DNA from 2 places in the Thiocapsa rosea genome. Region 1 is predicted to be linked to the other one. Evidence: predicted binding sites of a transcription regulator. Region 1 holds the regulator's gene; the other holds the start of a gene.
What was found. The regulator FNR, encoded in region 1, switches genes on or off when oxygen is low (the NO sensors DNR and NnrR bind a similar motif). The targets are predictions, from matches to a motif close to TTGATNTANATCAA.

Region 1 (8,236 bases):
CGCGCATCACCGAGAGCGCGCGCATGTCCGAGACCAGGTTGTTGTAGCCGAAGGAGACGCCGCGCTCGCAGACCATGATCTGCTCGTTGCCGGTCGCGCGCGCCTTCTCGACCACGTGGCGCATGTCCCACGGGGCGAGGAACTGACCCTTCTTGATGTTGACCGGCTTGCCCTGGCTCGCAACCGCTTGGATAAAGTTGGTCTGGCGACACAAAAAGGCCGGCGTTTGGAGGACATCCACCACATCCGCGACCTCACATAGCGGGGTGTCTTCATGCACGTCGGTCAAGATCGGAACGCGGATCCGCTCACGCACGCCATCCAGGATCGCCAGACCCTGCTCCATCCCGAGACCGCGAAAGCTGCCCGAGGAGGATCGGTTGGCCTTGTCGAAGGACGACTTGTAAATGAAGGGGATCCCCAGATCGTCGGTCAACTCCTTGAGCGCGCCGGCCGTGTCCTCGGCAAGCCCCGCGCTTTCGATCACACAGGGACCGGCGATCAGGAAGAGCGGACGATCCAGGCCGACCTCGAAACCGGGGAGCAGCATCATGCCGCGGCACCCTGAACGAGGGTGCGCCTCGCAAGCGCGGCACGGACGAAGCCGCAAAAGAGCGGATGCCCGTCGCGCGGGGTCGAGGTGAACTCCGGATGGAACTGGCAGGCGATGAACCAGGGGTGATCCGGGATCTCGATGATCTCCACCAGCCGGTTGTCGAGCGACCAGCCGGAGAAGCGCATCCCGGCGTCCTTCATCACGTTCAGGTAACAGATGTTGAACTCGTAGCGATGCCGATGGCGCTCGCGGATCTGCGGTTTGCCATAAACGTTTCGTGCAAGACTACCCGGCTCAAGGCGACAATTCTGTCCGCCCAAACGCATCGAGCCGCCGAGATCCACGCCCTCGTCACGGGTCTCGATCCGACCGCGCTCGTCGCGCCACTCGGTGATGAGCGCGATCACGGGATGTGGAGTCTGGCGATCGAACTCCGTGCTGTGGGCGCCCTCCAATCCGGCAACATGCCGCGCGTACTCGATGACCGCGATCTGCATCCCGAGACAGATCCCGAGATAGGGGATGCGGTGCTCGCGCGCGTAGCGGGCCGCCTGAATCTTGCCTTCGATCCCGCGCTCGCCGAACCCGCCCGGCACCAGGATGGCATCGAGTCCGTCGAGGCTGTCGGCCCCCTCCTGCTCGATCACCTCCGAGTCCAGATAGACGATCTCGACCTTGGTCTTGGTGTGCACGCCGGCGTGGGCCAGTGCCTCGGAGAGCGACTTGTATGCCTCGGTCAGGTGCATGTACTTGCCGACCATGCCGACGCGCACGACCTGCTCGGGGTGATCGAAGCCCTCCAGGACGCGGTCCCATTCGCGCAGATCGGCCTCGGGGGCCTCGATCCGGAACTGGCGCACCACCAGCTCGTCGAGCTTCTGGTCGTGCAGCAGGCGCGGGATGCGGTAGATGTTGTCCGCGTCCACGGCCGAGATGACGGCGTCCTCGGTGACGTTCGTGAAGAGCGCGATCTTGCGCCGCTCCTCGTCCGGCAGGTGCTTCTCGGCCCGACACAAGAGGATATCCGGCTGGATCCCGATGGAACGCAGCTCCTTGACCGAGTGCTGCGTGGGCTTGGTCTTGATCTCGCCGGCGGTGCGGATATAGGGCACCAAGGTGAGGTGCATGAAGAGCGCGTTCTCGCGCCCCTCCTCCACCCGCATCTGGCGGATCGCCTCCAGAAAAGGCAAGGACTCGATGTCGCCGACCGTTCCGCCGATCTCGACCATGGCCACGTCCGCACCTTCGGCACCTAGACGGATCGCCTGCTTGATCTCGTCGGTGATGTGCGGGATGACCTGAACGGTGCGCCCGAGATAATCGCCGCGGCGCTCCTTGCGGATGACGCTCTCGTAGATCTGGCCGGTCGTGAAGTTGTTGTTGCGACCCATCGGGGTGCGTAGGAAGCGCTCGTAGTGGCCCAGATCGAGGTCGGTCTCGGCCCCGTCGTCGGTCACATAGACCTCGCCGTGCTGGAACGGACTCATGGTGCCCGGATCCACATTGATGTAGGGATCGAGCTTGATCATGGTGATCCGCAGGCCGCGAGCCTCCAACAGCGCCCCGAGAGACGCCGAAGCGATGCCTTTACCGAGCGACGAGACGACACCGCCGGTGATGAAAATAAACTTGGTCATGGGGGTAGAGGAGGCAGTCGAGGGCAGTGGCCCGGATCCGCCGACAAGCTACCAAAAACCCCGCAACTGCTCAATGCGAATGCCGCCGATCGGCCACTCGGAAGGGCTCGACGCGACCAGGTCCGGCGGTTCCGCGGAGGCCGACTCCGTGTACGCGCGCGACCTTCACAAAACCCGAGGAGGTGTTTTATAGTCGGGTTGGTTTCGCAAAGGACGAAACACACCTTCTCGGCTTTGCAGGCGCTCGATAAGATCGGGCGCCGACGCAGCGGCCTTGATCGATGTTTGACCTAAGAAGATGAGCAGAAACACAGGAGCGTCAACAATGCGTCAGTCAGCAAAATTGATGAGTGCAGCCGCCATCGCAGCGGCCGCCGCCTTCGCCGTGAGCCCGGCGCAAGCCTGGTGGGGTGGACCGGGTTGGGGTGGCCCTGGCTACGGTGGTTACGGACCCGGCTACGGCTCCGGCCTCGGCGACATGTTCGGCGATATGCTCGGCGACGGATGGGGTGACTTCAACATGAACATGAGCGGCGGCGGCCGCGGTTACGGCCGCGGTCGTGGCTACGGAAGCGGTTACGGACGCGGTTACGGCTATCCGGGGTACGGCTACGGTTACCCCGGGTACGGTTATGGCTATCCCGGTTACGGCGCACCCTTCTACGGCGTGCCTTATGCCGCTCCATACGCCGCGCCCGCTGCCCCCGCGACCGGCGAAGCGAAGTAAGCCATACGCAGATTCGGTAGGCTCGCGTCAAGGCCGCGCCCGCGAGGGCGCGGCCTTTTTTACGCGTCGAGGTCGACCGGATGACAAGAAGATAATCTTCGCTTGATCCAGATCAAGCGACGGTTCAAAATCTGTCGACCGAAGATCGAGGGGCGATGCCGTGAGCCACCATAAAGTCATCTCGCTGGAGACTATTCGCATCGCCTGCAGGAACTGTTCCCTGTCGTCGCTTTGCTTGCCCATGGGCCTTGCACCGGATGATGTCGAGCGACTCGACGAGATCGTCAAACGCACGCGTCCGCTCCACCGGGGTGATTTCCTGTTTCGCGACGGAGACCGATTTCGCTCGCTCTACGTCGTGAAGACCGGCTCGGTGAAGACCTTCGCACCCAGCCCCGAGGGCGGCGAGCAGGTGCTGGGCTTTCATCTCCCCGGCGAGGTCATCGGACTGGATGCCATCGACAAGGACATCCACGCCTGCTCGGCAAAGGTGCTTGAGACATCCGCCATCTGCGAGCTCCCGTTTACGCGGCTCGAAGAGCTGACCGCAACCATCCCCAGCCTGCAGCATCAGATGTTCCGACTGCTCAGCAAAGAGATCGGACACGACACGGATATGCTCTTGCTGCTCGGCAAGAAGAATGCCGAAGAGCGGCTCGCCGCCTTCCTGCTCAGCTTGTCGAAGCGTCTGCACAAACGCGGGCTGTCCGCGACGGACTTCTATCTGAGCATGTCCCGGCATGAGATCGGCAATTATCTGGGGCTCGCCGTCGAGACCGTCAGCCGACTCTTCACGCGCTTCCAAGACGACGGCCTGATGAATGTCGACCGCAAGCACATCCAATTGCTCGACGTGGGCATGCTGGAGTCGCTGGTGGGCGGCGCCGGGCAGAATCGGCGCCAACAGCAGCAGAGCTAAACTGCGCCCGGTGAGATGTGAGATATCGGTCGTATTGGATCGGCCCCGGAGCGACCAAGCACCCCGGAGTCGGCGCAGTTTAGGCGTCATCCTTCCACGCGAAGCCAAAGACAACCCTCGGCACTCGCGGCCTGGATGGCCATGAGGCGCTCGGCGTGTGCGTCGAGCGCTGCTTGGTCGGCTCGAATCACGCGAAGTCTGGGCCGACTCGGATCCAGTCGGCCGCGCTGCCGAGCGTCCGGCCCTGCATGAGACGGCGTCGCGACCTCCTCCCCGAGACTCAAGGCCACCTGCCCGCCGGTCATGGCGAGATAGACATCCGCCAGGATCTCGGCATCGAGCAGAGCGCCGTGCAGGTCGCGATGGCGATGATCCACGCCGTAGCGCTTGCACAAGGCATCGAGGCTGTTGCGCTGCCCCGGATGGATGCGCCGAGCCATGAGCAGCGTGTCCGTCACCTCGCACAGGTCCGGGATCCGCGGTGCTTCGGCGTTCCAGCCGGCAATCTCGCGATCGAGAAACCCGAGATCGAAGGCCGCGTTGTGGATGATCAGCTCGGCCCCTTCCACGTAGTCCAGAAAGCCCTCGGCAATCTCGGCGAAGCGCGGCTTATCGGCGAGAAAGGCGTTGGTGATCCCGTGCACGTCGGAAGCGCCCGCATCGATCTGCCGATCCGGCTGAAGATAGCGATGGAAGTTGTTTCCGGTCAGGCGCCGGTCGATCAGCTCGACACAGCCGATCTCGATGATGCGATGGCCAGCCTGTGGATCGAGACCCGTGGTCTCGGTATCGAGCACGATCTGTCTCATTATAAACCGCGTCCAGAATGAAACCCGCCGGGTTGCAGGCAAGCGAGTCCCCGCGGACTCCAAATGCCTCGGACCTGACGCGGTTTAAAAAAGGAAAATTTGAACATCTGAATCGCGTCTGCGCCGACGCAATCCGAATCACGCGACGCTGAGTCGACGCGAAAACCGCGCATGTCATGCCGGACGCGATTCAGCCCCGATCCCGCGATTCGCCAGCTTATCCGCACGCTCGTTCTCGGCATGACCGGCGTGGCCCTTGACCCACTTCCAACGCACCTGATGAGCGCCGATGGCGCAATCCAGACGTTCCCAGAGGTCGCGATTCTTGACCGGCTTACGATCGGCCGTCTGCCAGCCGTTGCGTTTCCAACGCGGCATCCATTCCTCGACACCGCGCTTGACGTATTGAGAGTCGGTGACGATCTCTAGACAGGTCGGACGCTTCATGGCCTCCAGCGCCATGATGACCGCCATCAGCTCCATGCGGTTGTTGGTGGTCGCGCGCTCGCCGCCGCAGAGTTCCTTTTCGACCTCCCCCCATCGCAGCAGGACACCCCACCCCCCGGGTCCCGGATTGCCCTTGCAGGCACCGTCGGTATAGGCGCGCACGCAATCAGGCATGACCGGCCCTGCGTGTCGTCGGCTCAGCAGCACCGCCGCGCAACAGCGACCGCCCCCAAGCCGGGCGCAGCGGCGTCAAGGTCGCCACGCGTTTGACGGCCCGGATCAAATAGACACCACCCAGGATCGGCCAGAGGCGCCGACCCAAGGTGTCGAATGCCGCACAGCTCGGCCCCAAGGCGCGCCGGAACGGCGGCCGAAACATGATGTGCTCGCGAAGCTCGATATCGAAACCCAACACGGACAACCAATCCTCGATTTGATAAGCAGTGCGGAAACGCCCGCACCAAGGGACCTGCGTACCGGAGCCGTGCAGCAGCGACCAGAGGCCCCAGGCACTGAGTGCGTTGAAGCCCAGCACGATCACCCGCCCCTCCGGGATCAGAACGCGCTCGACCTCGCGCAGCACCGCTTGGGGATCGGGCGAGAAATCCAGGGTATGCGGCAGCAGGAGTGCGTCGATCGAATCGCTCGCTAGCGGCAGGCGGCTCGGCAATCCGACGATCTCGCGCCCAGCGTGACCGGAGGGCTGCTCGCAGGGCATCAGGATACGATGGCGGATCCGGCTCGAGGCCATCGCGTCTCGAAAGCTCTCGGTCACGCCGATCTGGACCAGGTAATAGCCAAAGGTGTCGCTCAGCAGCCGCTGAACGCACGCGCTCTCGAGCGCCGCCACCTCGGCTCCGAGCGGCGACCGGTACCAGTCTTGTAGTTCTGCCAGGGGTGAACCCGGGTCCTTGCGCACAGTCATGCCGATGCCTCTTCAAGAGCCGCATGTTAACCGTGATTGAGCGCACTGTCGTGCGGACGTCGAGCGGAATTTCCTGCGACCGGATCTGGAATTAACGGCCGGCTTTGGGTATGATGCTTTCCTAATTCCTGGAAAACTCAATTAAACAATCACTTACCGGGAATTCCTAGGGGGGAAACATGCCTGATGCCGCACGTTTTGCGCGCTCGCTCGGCGCGCTCGGCGTTCTATCGCTGCTCTTGAACGGATGCGCGACGGAGACCCGCATGGTCGATAACGACTTCGGAGACTCCGGCTACTCAGGCATGGTGTCCGCTCGCGAATACGGCTTCGTCCGACCGGCCACGGATGTCGTGGTCATGGAAAGATACACCGCCGGGCGTGCGGATCCGCGCGGTGACCTTTGGAACCGTGTCCGTACCGGGATGAGCCTGGATCTCCACGCAGACGCACGCATCGACAGCACGGTGGAGCGCTTCCGCCGAGACCCCCAGTATCTCTCCAGGATGTCCCAGCAAGGGATGCCCTATCTGCATATGATCGTCACCGAGATCGAGCGGCGCGGACTGCCGATGGAGCTCGCCTTCCTGCCTCATGTCGAAAGTCGCTTCAATCCGGTGGCCACGTCGCCGAAGGCGGCCGCCGGGATCTGGCAGTTCATGCCTTACACCGGGCTCGAGATGGGCTTGAGACAAGATGCCTGGTACGACGGCCGACGCGACCCGCTGGCCTCCACCGGCGCGGCACTCGACTATCTCGAGCAGCTCAACCGACGCTTCGACGGCGACTGGGCGCTCGCCATGGCTGCGTACAACTGCGGTCCGGGTCGCGTGGCCGCCGCACAGGCCGCCAATCGCCGCAGCGGCAAGCCGACCGACTACTGGTCGCTCAACAACCTTCCGAACGAAACCAAACAGTATGTGCCGCAGATCCTCGCCACCGCGCGCCTGGTCGCCGCACCCACCCGCTACGGCCTCAACCTTCCGCCGGTGCCGGATCGTCCCCAGCTCGAGGTGGTTCGCACGCAGCAGCCGGTCGATCTGAACCGGGTTGCCTCGGCGACCGGCGTGCAGCTCTACGAGCTGCAGCGTCTCAACCCCGCACTCAAGCTCGGACGGACGGCTCCCGACGGCCCCGGCCATATTCTGGTGCCGGCCGGGACCGGGCAGCGGATCGGCAAGAAGATGGGCCAGGTCCAGATCATGCCGGCCAGGGCCTCTGCGGCCCAGTCCCGATCCAGTGCCGCAACCCGCTCGACGCTCGCGCGTGCCGAGCGCCATAAGATCCATGTGGTGAAGGGTGGCGAGACCATCGCCTCGATCGCGCGCGCGAACGGTATCGAGCCGCGCGCACTCGCGGAGCTGAACGGCATCTCCGTTCGCGAGCCGCTGCTCTCGGGTCAAACACTCAAGGTCCAGGCGACCGATGACTCCGCCTTGATCACGCACTTGGTCACCAAAGGCGATTCGATCAAGACACTGGCCAAGCGCTACGGGGTCAGCGTCAAGGATCTCCAGCGTTGGAATCGGCTCGCCGAGACGCGGCTGAATCCGGGCGACCTGATCCTCATCTATCCGCCGGGGCGGGCTCCGACCTCCTGACAGCTGACTCATTCGGCTGGTACACTTCGGCGAAGCGCGTCAGCGCTTTTAAAGGCACTTCCGAAGGGGGCAGTTTCGATGTCGAATCACAAGAATGTCTTGGGTGAGCCCCTCGAGCCCTGCTCGACCGATCCCTTGACCGGCTTCACGCGCAGCGGCGACTGCGAGACCGGCCCGCAGGACCTGGGATCCCATACGGTCTGCGCGCGCATGACCCGCGAATTCCTCGCCCTGAGCCTCGCCCGCGGCAACGACCTCGTGACCCCTCAACCCGAATACGGCTTCCCCGGCCTCAAACCGGGTGATCGCTGGTGCCTCTGTGCCGCGCGGTGGCAAGAGGCCCTCGAAGCCGGCGCAGCCCCGCGCGTCGTCCTGAGGGCGACCCACGAGCGCGCACTTGAGGTCGTCAGTCTCGCCGACCTCAAATCGCATGCCTTCGACCTGTCGTGAGGCAAGGGCGAGATCTGGTCGCGCACCAGGCCATGCCTTGATCATCGCCGCAGTGCTGTCGATGGGTTCGGCGCCCGCACCGGCGATGTCGTACCTCCCGATCGCGGATCCGAGCGCGCCCCCAACCCACGCACCGTCCCATCGTGCCCCCCCGGGCAAGGCAGA
Region 2 (8,236 bases), 2.7 Mb from region 1:
CCGAGCTGTTCGCCGAGCCGGTACCCACGGCTATCGCCTTCGAGACCTCCGATCTGGTCGCTTGGGACTCCGGCCTTGTGAGCTATCTGGCGTCCCTGGCATGGCGATGCCGGGAACGCGGCATCGAGGTGCAGGAGGATGGACTGCCCGGCGGGATTCAGGCCCTGTTGCGTTTGGCATCGACCGTGCCGGAGCGTCGCGCCGAGGGTCGCGACGAGCATGCCGATCCCTTTCTGATGCGTTTCGGTCAGGACTTTATTGATCTGGCCCGCTCCACCGGCGAGATCCTCGCCTTCATCGGCGAGGTCGCACTGGCACTGCGCTCGATGCTGTCGGGGCGCGCGCGTTTCCGGCGCTCCGAGCTGTGGCTGCTGGTCGAGGAGGTCGGTGCCGATGCCCTGCCGATCATCAGTCTCGTCAGCTTTCTGGTCGGACTCATCCTGGGCTATATCGGTGACCAGCAGTTGGCCCAATTCGGTGCACGGATCTTCGTGGCCGACCTGGTCGGGCTGGCCATCGTCATCCAGATGGGCGCGCTCATCACGGCGATCGTGCTCGCCGGGCGGACCGGGGCGGCCTTTGCGGCCCAACTCGGGAGCATGCAGGTGAACGAAGAGATCGATGCCCTGCGCACCATGGGGATCTCGCCGGTCGAGTTCTTGGTCTTGCCGCGACTGATTGCCTTGGTGGCCATGACGCCCCTCTTGGCGATCTATGCAAACCTCATGGGGCTTCTGGGCGGTGCCTTCGCCGGCACTGTGGTGGGTGGTCTCAGCCCGACCGAGTACTTCACTCAGACGGTTGCGGCGATCGGCTGGAACCACATCACGCAAGGCTTGATCAGCGCGACCGTCTTCGGGGCGATCGTCGCGGTGTCGGGGTGCCTGCGCGGGATGCAGAGCGGACGCAGCGCTGCCGCGGTCGGCGAGGCGACGACCTCGGCCGTGGTCACTTCGATCGTCTTCATCGTGATCGCCTCGGCGGGCCTCACCATCGTCTTCGACGCGATCGGGCTGTCGTAACCCGCTGCCCCGCCGATGTCGACCCCAGCCGCAGAGGACACGACCGACCGCATGTCTGCCGAGGCTCCGACAACGCTGCCGAGCGCCGCGGCGACATCCCCGCCGGCGGATGCACATATCCTGCTCGATACCGTGTCGGTCGGCTACGGCGAGACGGTGATCCAGCACGATCTGAGCTTTGGTGTCCGGCGCGGCGATGTCTTCATCATCATGGGCGGCAGCGGCAGCGGCAAGAGTACCCTCATGCGCAGCTTGAGCGGACTCCTGGCACCGCAGGCCGGGCGAATCCTGTTCGATGGCGAGAGCTTCTGGGACGCGCCCCTACGCGAGCGCACCCGACGGATGCGTCGCAACGGGGTGATGTATCAAAGCGGCGCCCTCTGGAGCTCCATGACACTCGAAGAGAACGTTGCCCTGCCGCTCGAGCAATACACCGACCTGCGGCGCAGTCAAATCCACGACATCGCGGTCTACAAGCTGGCCTTGGTCGGGCTTGCGGCCTATTGCGACTACTATCCCTCCGAGATCAGCGGGGGGATGCGTAAACGCGTCGGGGTCGCCCGTGCGATGGCGCTGGATCCGGATATCCTCTTCTTCGACGAGCCTTCCGCGGGTTTGGATCCGCTGAGCGCGCGTCTGCTCGATGACTTGATCCTGGAGCTGCGCGAGAGTCTGGGGACAACCATGGTCGTCGTCACACACGATCTGGCCAGCATCTTTGCCATCGCGGACGACTCGGTGTTCCTCGACGCCGCCACGCAGACCATGCTGACCACGGGCAACCCCCGCGATCTGCGCGAGCATTGCGAGATCAAGCTCGTCCGTGATTTCTTGAGCCGAGGAGGCGAATGAGCAAACAGGCCAATCCGACCGTGATCGGCGGCTTCGTGCTCGGGGCTTTGACGCTGGTCGTGATCGCGATCCTGGTGTTCGGCAGCGGTGCACTCTTTCGCGAGCGGGTGCCGATGGTGACCTATTTTCCGGGATCGGTGCAGGGGCTGAGCGTCGGCGCCGGTGTTCAGTTCGAGGGGGTGACGGTTGGGCGTGTGACGGGGATCGAGCTGCGTTTCTCGCCGGAAACCGGGGTCTTCAGCGTGCCCGTGACCTACGAGGTCTGGCCCGACAGCGTGAGCATCCTCGGAGCCGGGTCGGATGATTCGCCGGCGCAGATCCTGCGGCGCTTGGTCACGGAGCGCGGTCTGCACGCCCGGCTCGAGTCGGTGAGCTTCGTGACCGGTCAATACATGATCGCCCTGCAACTGGTTCGCGACCGCCCGCCGCGGCTGATCAAGGATCCCGATGACGTCGTCGAGGTTCCTGCGCTCGAGGCAACGCGCGACCGCATGTCCGAGATGCTCGAGAACCTGCGGCTCGATGATCTGGTCAACGAGGCATCGCTGACCCTGGCCTCCATTCGGCAGTTGATCGGCTCCGGGGAGGTGCTGAGGTTGCTCGAGACCCTGAACGGGACCCTGGACGAGGCCCGGATCCTGTTGGGGGATCTCGATCGGGAGGTGCAGCCGCTCGCTCGACGCTTGGATTCAACCCTCGAGGAGTACAGCGCGATGGCGCGAGCGGTGCAGTCCGGCGTGGTTCCGATCGCGGAGAACCTCGAGGCGGTCACAGCATCGTTGGCCGTATTGGTGCGCCGAGTCGACGAGCAGGTGGTCCCGATCTCGGGCTCGACACAGGCGGCGCTCGCCGAGATGGAGACTGCGATGCGCGCGCTGGGGTCGTTGGCTGGCGATGCGACCGGGTCTCGGATTCAGTTCGAGCGGTTTCTCGTCGAGGCATCGGCTGCGGCCCGATCACTCCGGGTTCTTGCCGACTATCTGGAGCGGCATCCCGAGGCGCTGGTGCGCGGTAAGCGGTAGCGCCGAGACGCTTGCAGCCGGCGCCGCCGATGGCGGATCTCGGCGGCCCTGAAAACAATCAGGCCCGGGACGCAAGCGTCCCGGGCCTGATTTGCCGAGGCTGGACTCGATTAGAAGTCGAGGAAGCTCACGGTTTGGGTCGAGTCGGCGGAAACCGCCTGCACTTCGACGACCGGCTCTTTCGACGCTTCGTTTGCGAGACGCTCCGACTCCGGCATGACCATCGTGGTCTGAACTCCGCCGACGAGCAGAGCGACTGCGGCAAGAACACCTAAGGCACCCATGGTACATCTCCGATTTCGCGTGGTTGCTGATATGTTTATCATTATATAAGCATACTCTAATTAATCAAGTCCTGATTTGGGTGTTGGTGCCTCATCGTTTCCGGTACCCCGTCCGTCCGTCCGCTCGTCGCGTCGGTTTCAAGGGCACTTGAAGTGATCGCTAATATTAGCAATTCTTGATCAAGATCAACCCTCTATCCGGGATTCTGTCCTAATCTTGGCCCCACGTCGGGGCGAATCGTGCTCACGGCGTGCTCAACAGGTTTCTCGAGACGGGAGAAATGTGATGACGACAACAAAACGCGTTGTGCTTGCTGCGGCGGTCGCCGCTGTTTCGGCGTTCGGCTCCATGTCCGCGAACGCCTTCTGGGGTTCCGGCCCCTTCGGGATGTTCCCCGGCGGTTGGGGGGGACCCTGGAACTCGCCTTGGTACGGACCTTACGGCGGCTATCCCTACGGTGGTTACGGATATCATCCCTACGGCCTCTACGGTGCACCTTACGGGGTCGGTGCTCCTTACGGATGGGGCGCACCTCTGTACGGCTATCCGGCCTATGCTTATCCGGCCTATAGCTACCCGACGACCACCACCTCAAGCCCAAGTACCAGCAAGTAAAGCCCCCAATCCACCCGGTTGAGTCCCTGAGGATCCTCGCCCCGACGCCGCTCGGCGTCCGGGCGAGCATCTATCTCGGTGTCCGAGACAGGCGCTCGCATCATCCGATCGCCGGCGGCGCCGTTCACGGCAACCTCGGTCGCCGTATGAGATGGTCGCTCCGTTGAACCTCCGCCGCTGTTGCCCCGGCAGCGTCCCCCGCCTGCTATGATCCGCCTCGGTTGGCCGGCCGACACGGGGTCGGCAGGGGGTCGCGAGCGGATACGCGCCCCGGTAGCCACGTGACCGGAGAAGCGACATGCGTGTACTCGTTGGCGATATTGGGGGAACCAAGACCGCTCTGGGTCTTGCGAAGACGCATCGAGACCAGGTCGATCTCGAGCAGACGAGGCAGTATCCGAGTGCGGATTTCGCCTCGCTCGACGACATCGTACGACGCTATTTGGAGGACACGGCCGTGGGCTGTCGGTTCGCGGCCTTCGCGATCGCCGGACCCGTTCGGGATCGGCGCAGCCAGGCGACGAATCTGCCCTGGACGTTGGATGCCGACGCCATGGAGCAGGCGCTCGGATTTGCCGGAGTGGCCTTGCTCAATGATCTCGAGGCGACGGCTTGGGGGCTTGCGGCTTTGGGGCCGGAGGATCTGGCCGAGATCCATCCGGGCGAGTCGGTCCACGGCAACGCCTGTGTCGTGGCCGCAGGCACAGGGCTCGGCGAGGCCGGTTTGTTCTGGGACGGCCTGCGTCATCACCCCTTCGCGACCGAAGGCGGTCACGCGGACTTTGCGCCGACCGACGAGCGCGAGTGCGCTCTCCACGCCTTCCTGAAGCAGCGGTTCGCGCACGTCAGTTGGGAGCGCGTGGTCTCCGGGCTCGGGATCCGGAATCTCTACGATTTCCTGTCCGAATGGCGCGGTATCGCGTCGCCCCCGCCATTGCGCGAGGCGATCGAGACCGGCGACGCCGCTGCGGTCATCGCTGCGGCCGCTTCGGACAACGCCTGCCCGGTCTGCACCGAGACGATGGAGCTGTTCTTTCGGCTGTACGGCCGCGAGGCCGGGAACATGGCGCTCAAGCAGATGGCGCTCGGCGGCGTCTTTTTGGGCGGCGGCATCGCGCCGAAGAACCTGGACGCCCTGAGCCGAAGCGCCTTCCTGGACGGATTCTTCGACAAAGGTCGGCTGGAGCCCCTGATGCGCGCGATGCCGGTTCGGGTCATCGTGCAGCCGAACGCGCCGCTGATGGGGGCTGCGCTGTTTCTGGAGTCGCAGTAGGGGGAGCCGCCAGCGGCCAGCCTCCGGCTCTCAGTGATAAGGCGATTTCCGGGAATAGTCATCCCGACAGCGAGTGCCTGGAAGGCATTGAGGCCCTGATGCCGTCAGTCTTGAGCAAACCGCCGCAGTATTTGTCGTTGTCGTTGTCGTTGTCGTATTCGTCCGGAATCCGACAACGACAACGACAACGACAACGAGAAGAGCCCTCGACCACTTGTCCTGGTTGCGGCTCTCCCGGGAGATCCTTTTCCGGAAATCACCTAAACCGCGTCCAGAGCGAGATGCTAACTTTCGAGTGAGTTCGAAGTTTGGTGAATCCACGACCCTTGGCGAGGGGTGCGGTTTAAAATTTTATATTTTTTAATACTTTAAACCGCGCCGGCTCCAGCGGTTCTGAAATCCGCCGGGGCCGATCCCATCCAAAAACATCGCATACCGCACTGGGCGCGGTTTAAACCAACGAGGAACCCTATGACACAAACACTCCGCATTACCGGAATGACCTGCGGCCACTGCGTTCGCGCCGTAACCGCCGCACTCGAGTCTGTTGACGGGGTGGAATCCGTTGCGGTTGACCTGGAGTCCGGTCGTGCCGGCGTCGAGGGTCGGGCCGATGCCGATGCCTTGATCGCGGCCGTCGTGGCCGAGGGTTACGGCGCGGAGCCGGCGCCTCTCGAATGACCCTGAAATCGAGTCGACCCGGGAGATGACATGTTCCCCGCGCAGATCGCGTCCCGACTGTCCGTTCGCCCGCGAGGCCGTTTTGGTACTATGATACGTATTGTCTCTTTTGAGATGCGATGTGTTGTAATTTTTAAACATCGGAGTGCCGGCGCCCCGGGGTCTCGATCTTGCGGTTGCGGATTCGAAACCGCGCGTCCGGTCGTCTCCCAGTGTCGAGAGGTCGAGCTTGGATCGAGCGCGGAGAGGTCGGGCGGTGCAATCGAGGACGGCGACTCGGACCGGTGCCGTGTTCACGAGTCCGGGTGCATGCCTGCTCCTTTTTGCGCTGCTCCTCGTGTCCGGCAACGCAGCCGCCATGAAGCTCGATGTGAAGGTGACCGGGCTTGCGGGCGAGCAGGAGACGAACGTCCTCGCCTTGCTGTCGATCCATCAGGAGCGCACGGAGGCGGATCTCACGCCCGCCCGTGTCGAGGCGCTGCACAGATTGGCGCCGGACCAGATCCGCGATGCCTTGGCGCCCTTCGGCCTCTATCAGGTCGAGGTCACGGATCGGCTGGAAGTGCCCACGGATCCCAACGGGACCTGGATCGCGACCTACGCGGTGGTGCCCGGACCGGCGGTGAAGATCGGTCGCGTCGACTACGCGGTCATCGGCGAGGGGGCCGATGACCCTGCCTTTCCGAAGACCTTTCCGATGCAGGTCGGCGACGTCCTGCTCCACGCCAAGTACGAGGCGGCCAAGTCGGATCTGCGCTCGCGCGCCTCTTCGGGTGGCTACCTGGACTACACCCTCGTGCGCCACCGTGTCCTCGTCGACCTGGTGGCCTACGAGGCGATCGTCGAGTTCGAGTTGGAAACCGGACCCCGCTATTATCTCGGCAAGGTGAGCTTCAAGCAGGATCTTCTAAACGACAAGTTCCTGCGCTCCTTCGTGAATTTCGAGCCCGGGGTCGTCTACGACCCGAATCTCCTTCTGTCGCTCCAAGGGCGGCTGCTCGGTACCGAGTACTTCAGCGACGTGGAGATCGTGCCCCGCAAGGATGCGACCGGCGACGACACGCTGGTGCCGATCGAGATCGTCGCGACCCGCAACAAACGCGATAAGTACCGTATCGGTGCGGGCTTCACGACCGATACGGGGCCGCGGGTGAGTGCGGATTGGCGTCGTCGCTATGTCAATCAGTGGGGGCACAATTTCCGAACCGAGCTGCAGCTCTCGCCCGTGCTCTCCCAATGGAGCTTCGATTACCGGATCCCGATTCAGGATCCGACGCGCGACTACATCATCATCAAACCCCAGTCGACCTGGTCCAACGTCAAGACGCAGAAAGGCTGGCTCAATTCGCTTCAGGTTGCGCACTCCACGCTCACGCCGAGCAACTGGCGCCGCACCGTCGGTATCGACTATCTCTACGAGGATTACGAGATCAGTGACATCCAGACCGGCATCACCTCGGAGCTGGCGCCGAACATTTCCTGGTCGAAGACCGTCGCGGACGACCCGATCAACACCAAGCGCGGATACCGAATCCGCTACGGTCTCCTGGGGGCGGTCGAGGGCGTCGTATCGAATGCCACCTATCTGAGCGCAGCCTTGCAGTTCAAGTGGATCCACGGTTTTGCGGAGAAGTATCGCTTTATCACCCGAGCCGATCTGGGTGCGACCCTGGCGGACGACCTGACCGAGCTCCCGGCGAGCCGCCGCTTCTTTACCGGCGGCGACAACACCATCCGCGGTTGGGGCTACAACACACTGGGACCGACCGAGCCCTTCAACGACGACACCGTCGGCGGACGTTTTCTGGGGGTCGGCAGCCTTGAGCTCGAGCGCACCATCCGTGGTCCTTGGAGTGCGGCCGTCTTCACCGATTTCGGAAACGCCTTCGATCCGGACTACGAGAACAAATTTCAGCAGAGCGTCGGCTTCGGCGTGCGCTGGGCCTCGCCCATCGGCCAGGTGCGTGTGGATCTCGCCTTGCCTTACACCCAAGACAACTACGAGTTCGGCGACGGCTGGCCCCCGGCACGCCTTGTCTTCGTCATCGGACCTGATCTATGAGCGAGATCGACACGGCTGCGACAACACCCCCCGAGGGGTCCAAGCCGGCTGAGCCGACGGCCGTCGCACCCGCACCCGCGCAGACGCGGCGGCGTCGGCGTGTGCGGCCGCTGCGTCTGATGCTCGGGCTGCTCGTGTCCTCCGCGCTCCTGTTGGTCCTGATGCTGGGGCTGGTGCTCGGGACCCAGACCGGACTGCGCTTTGCGATCGGTGTGGTGGAAGACTTGGCACCCGGTGTCCTGAGCGTCGAGCGTGTCGAGGGGCGCATCACGGGCCGGTTGACACTCGATCGGCTCGCGATACAGGTTGCGGACTTCGAGATGCGTGCCGGCAGCATCGGCCTGAACTGGTCGCCTGTCGCTGCCCTTCGCGGAGATCTGCCGATCCAGGTGCTGCGAATACACGATCTGGATCTGGTATTGCC

Region 2: the regulator FNR is predicted to act here: its motif matches at 3,357-3,370, upstream of BDD21_RS00485 (sulfur globule protein CV3).

The regions. Positions count from the first base shown of each region.
Region 1 covers NZ_RBXL01000001.1:2,775,613-2,783,848, reverse strand. Annotated here, with positions in the region: gene kdsA (3-deoxy-8-phosphooctulonate synthase) at 1-553, opposite strand, end outside; gene BDD21_RS12360 (CTP synthase) at 550-2,193, opposite strand; gene BDD21_RS12355 (sulfur globule family protein) at 2,519-2,920, shown strand; gene fnr (fumarate/nitrate reduction transcriptional regulator Fnr) at 3,081-3,839, shown strand; gene dnaQ (DNA polymerase III subunit epsilon) at 3,926-4,648, opposite strand; gene rnhA (ribonuclease HI) at 4,823-5,269, opposite strand; gene BDD21_RS12335 (class I SAM-dependent methyltransferase) at 5,262-6,020, opposite strand; gene BDD21_RS12330 (transglycosylase SLT domain-containing protein) at 6,200-7,621, shown strand; gene BDD21_RS12325 (DUF2237 family protein) at 7,700-8,071, shown strand; gene BDD21_RS12320 (L,D-transpeptidase family protein) at 8,157-8,236, shown strand, end outside.
Region 2 covers NZ_RBXL01000001.1:98,789-107,024, reverse strand. Annotated here, with positions in the region: gene BDD21_RS00500 (MlaE family ABC transporter permease) at 1-1,022, shown strand, start outside; gene BDD21_RS00495 (ABC transporter ATP-binding protein) at 1,074-1,874, shown strand; gene BDD21_RS00490 (MlaD family protein) at 1,871-2,896, shown strand; gene BDD21_RS27660 (hypothetical protein) at 3,007-3,180, opposite strand; gene BDD21_RS00485 (sulfur globule protein CV3) at 3,467-3,796, shown strand; gene glk (glucokinase) at 4,095-5,069, shown strand; gene BDD21_RS00475 (CopZ family metallochaperone) at 5,541-5,750, shown strand; gene BDD21_RS00470 (autotransporter assembly complex protein TamA) at 6,040-7,812, shown strand; gene BDD21_RS00465 (translocation/assembly module TamB domain-containing protein) at 7,809-8,236, shown strand, end outside.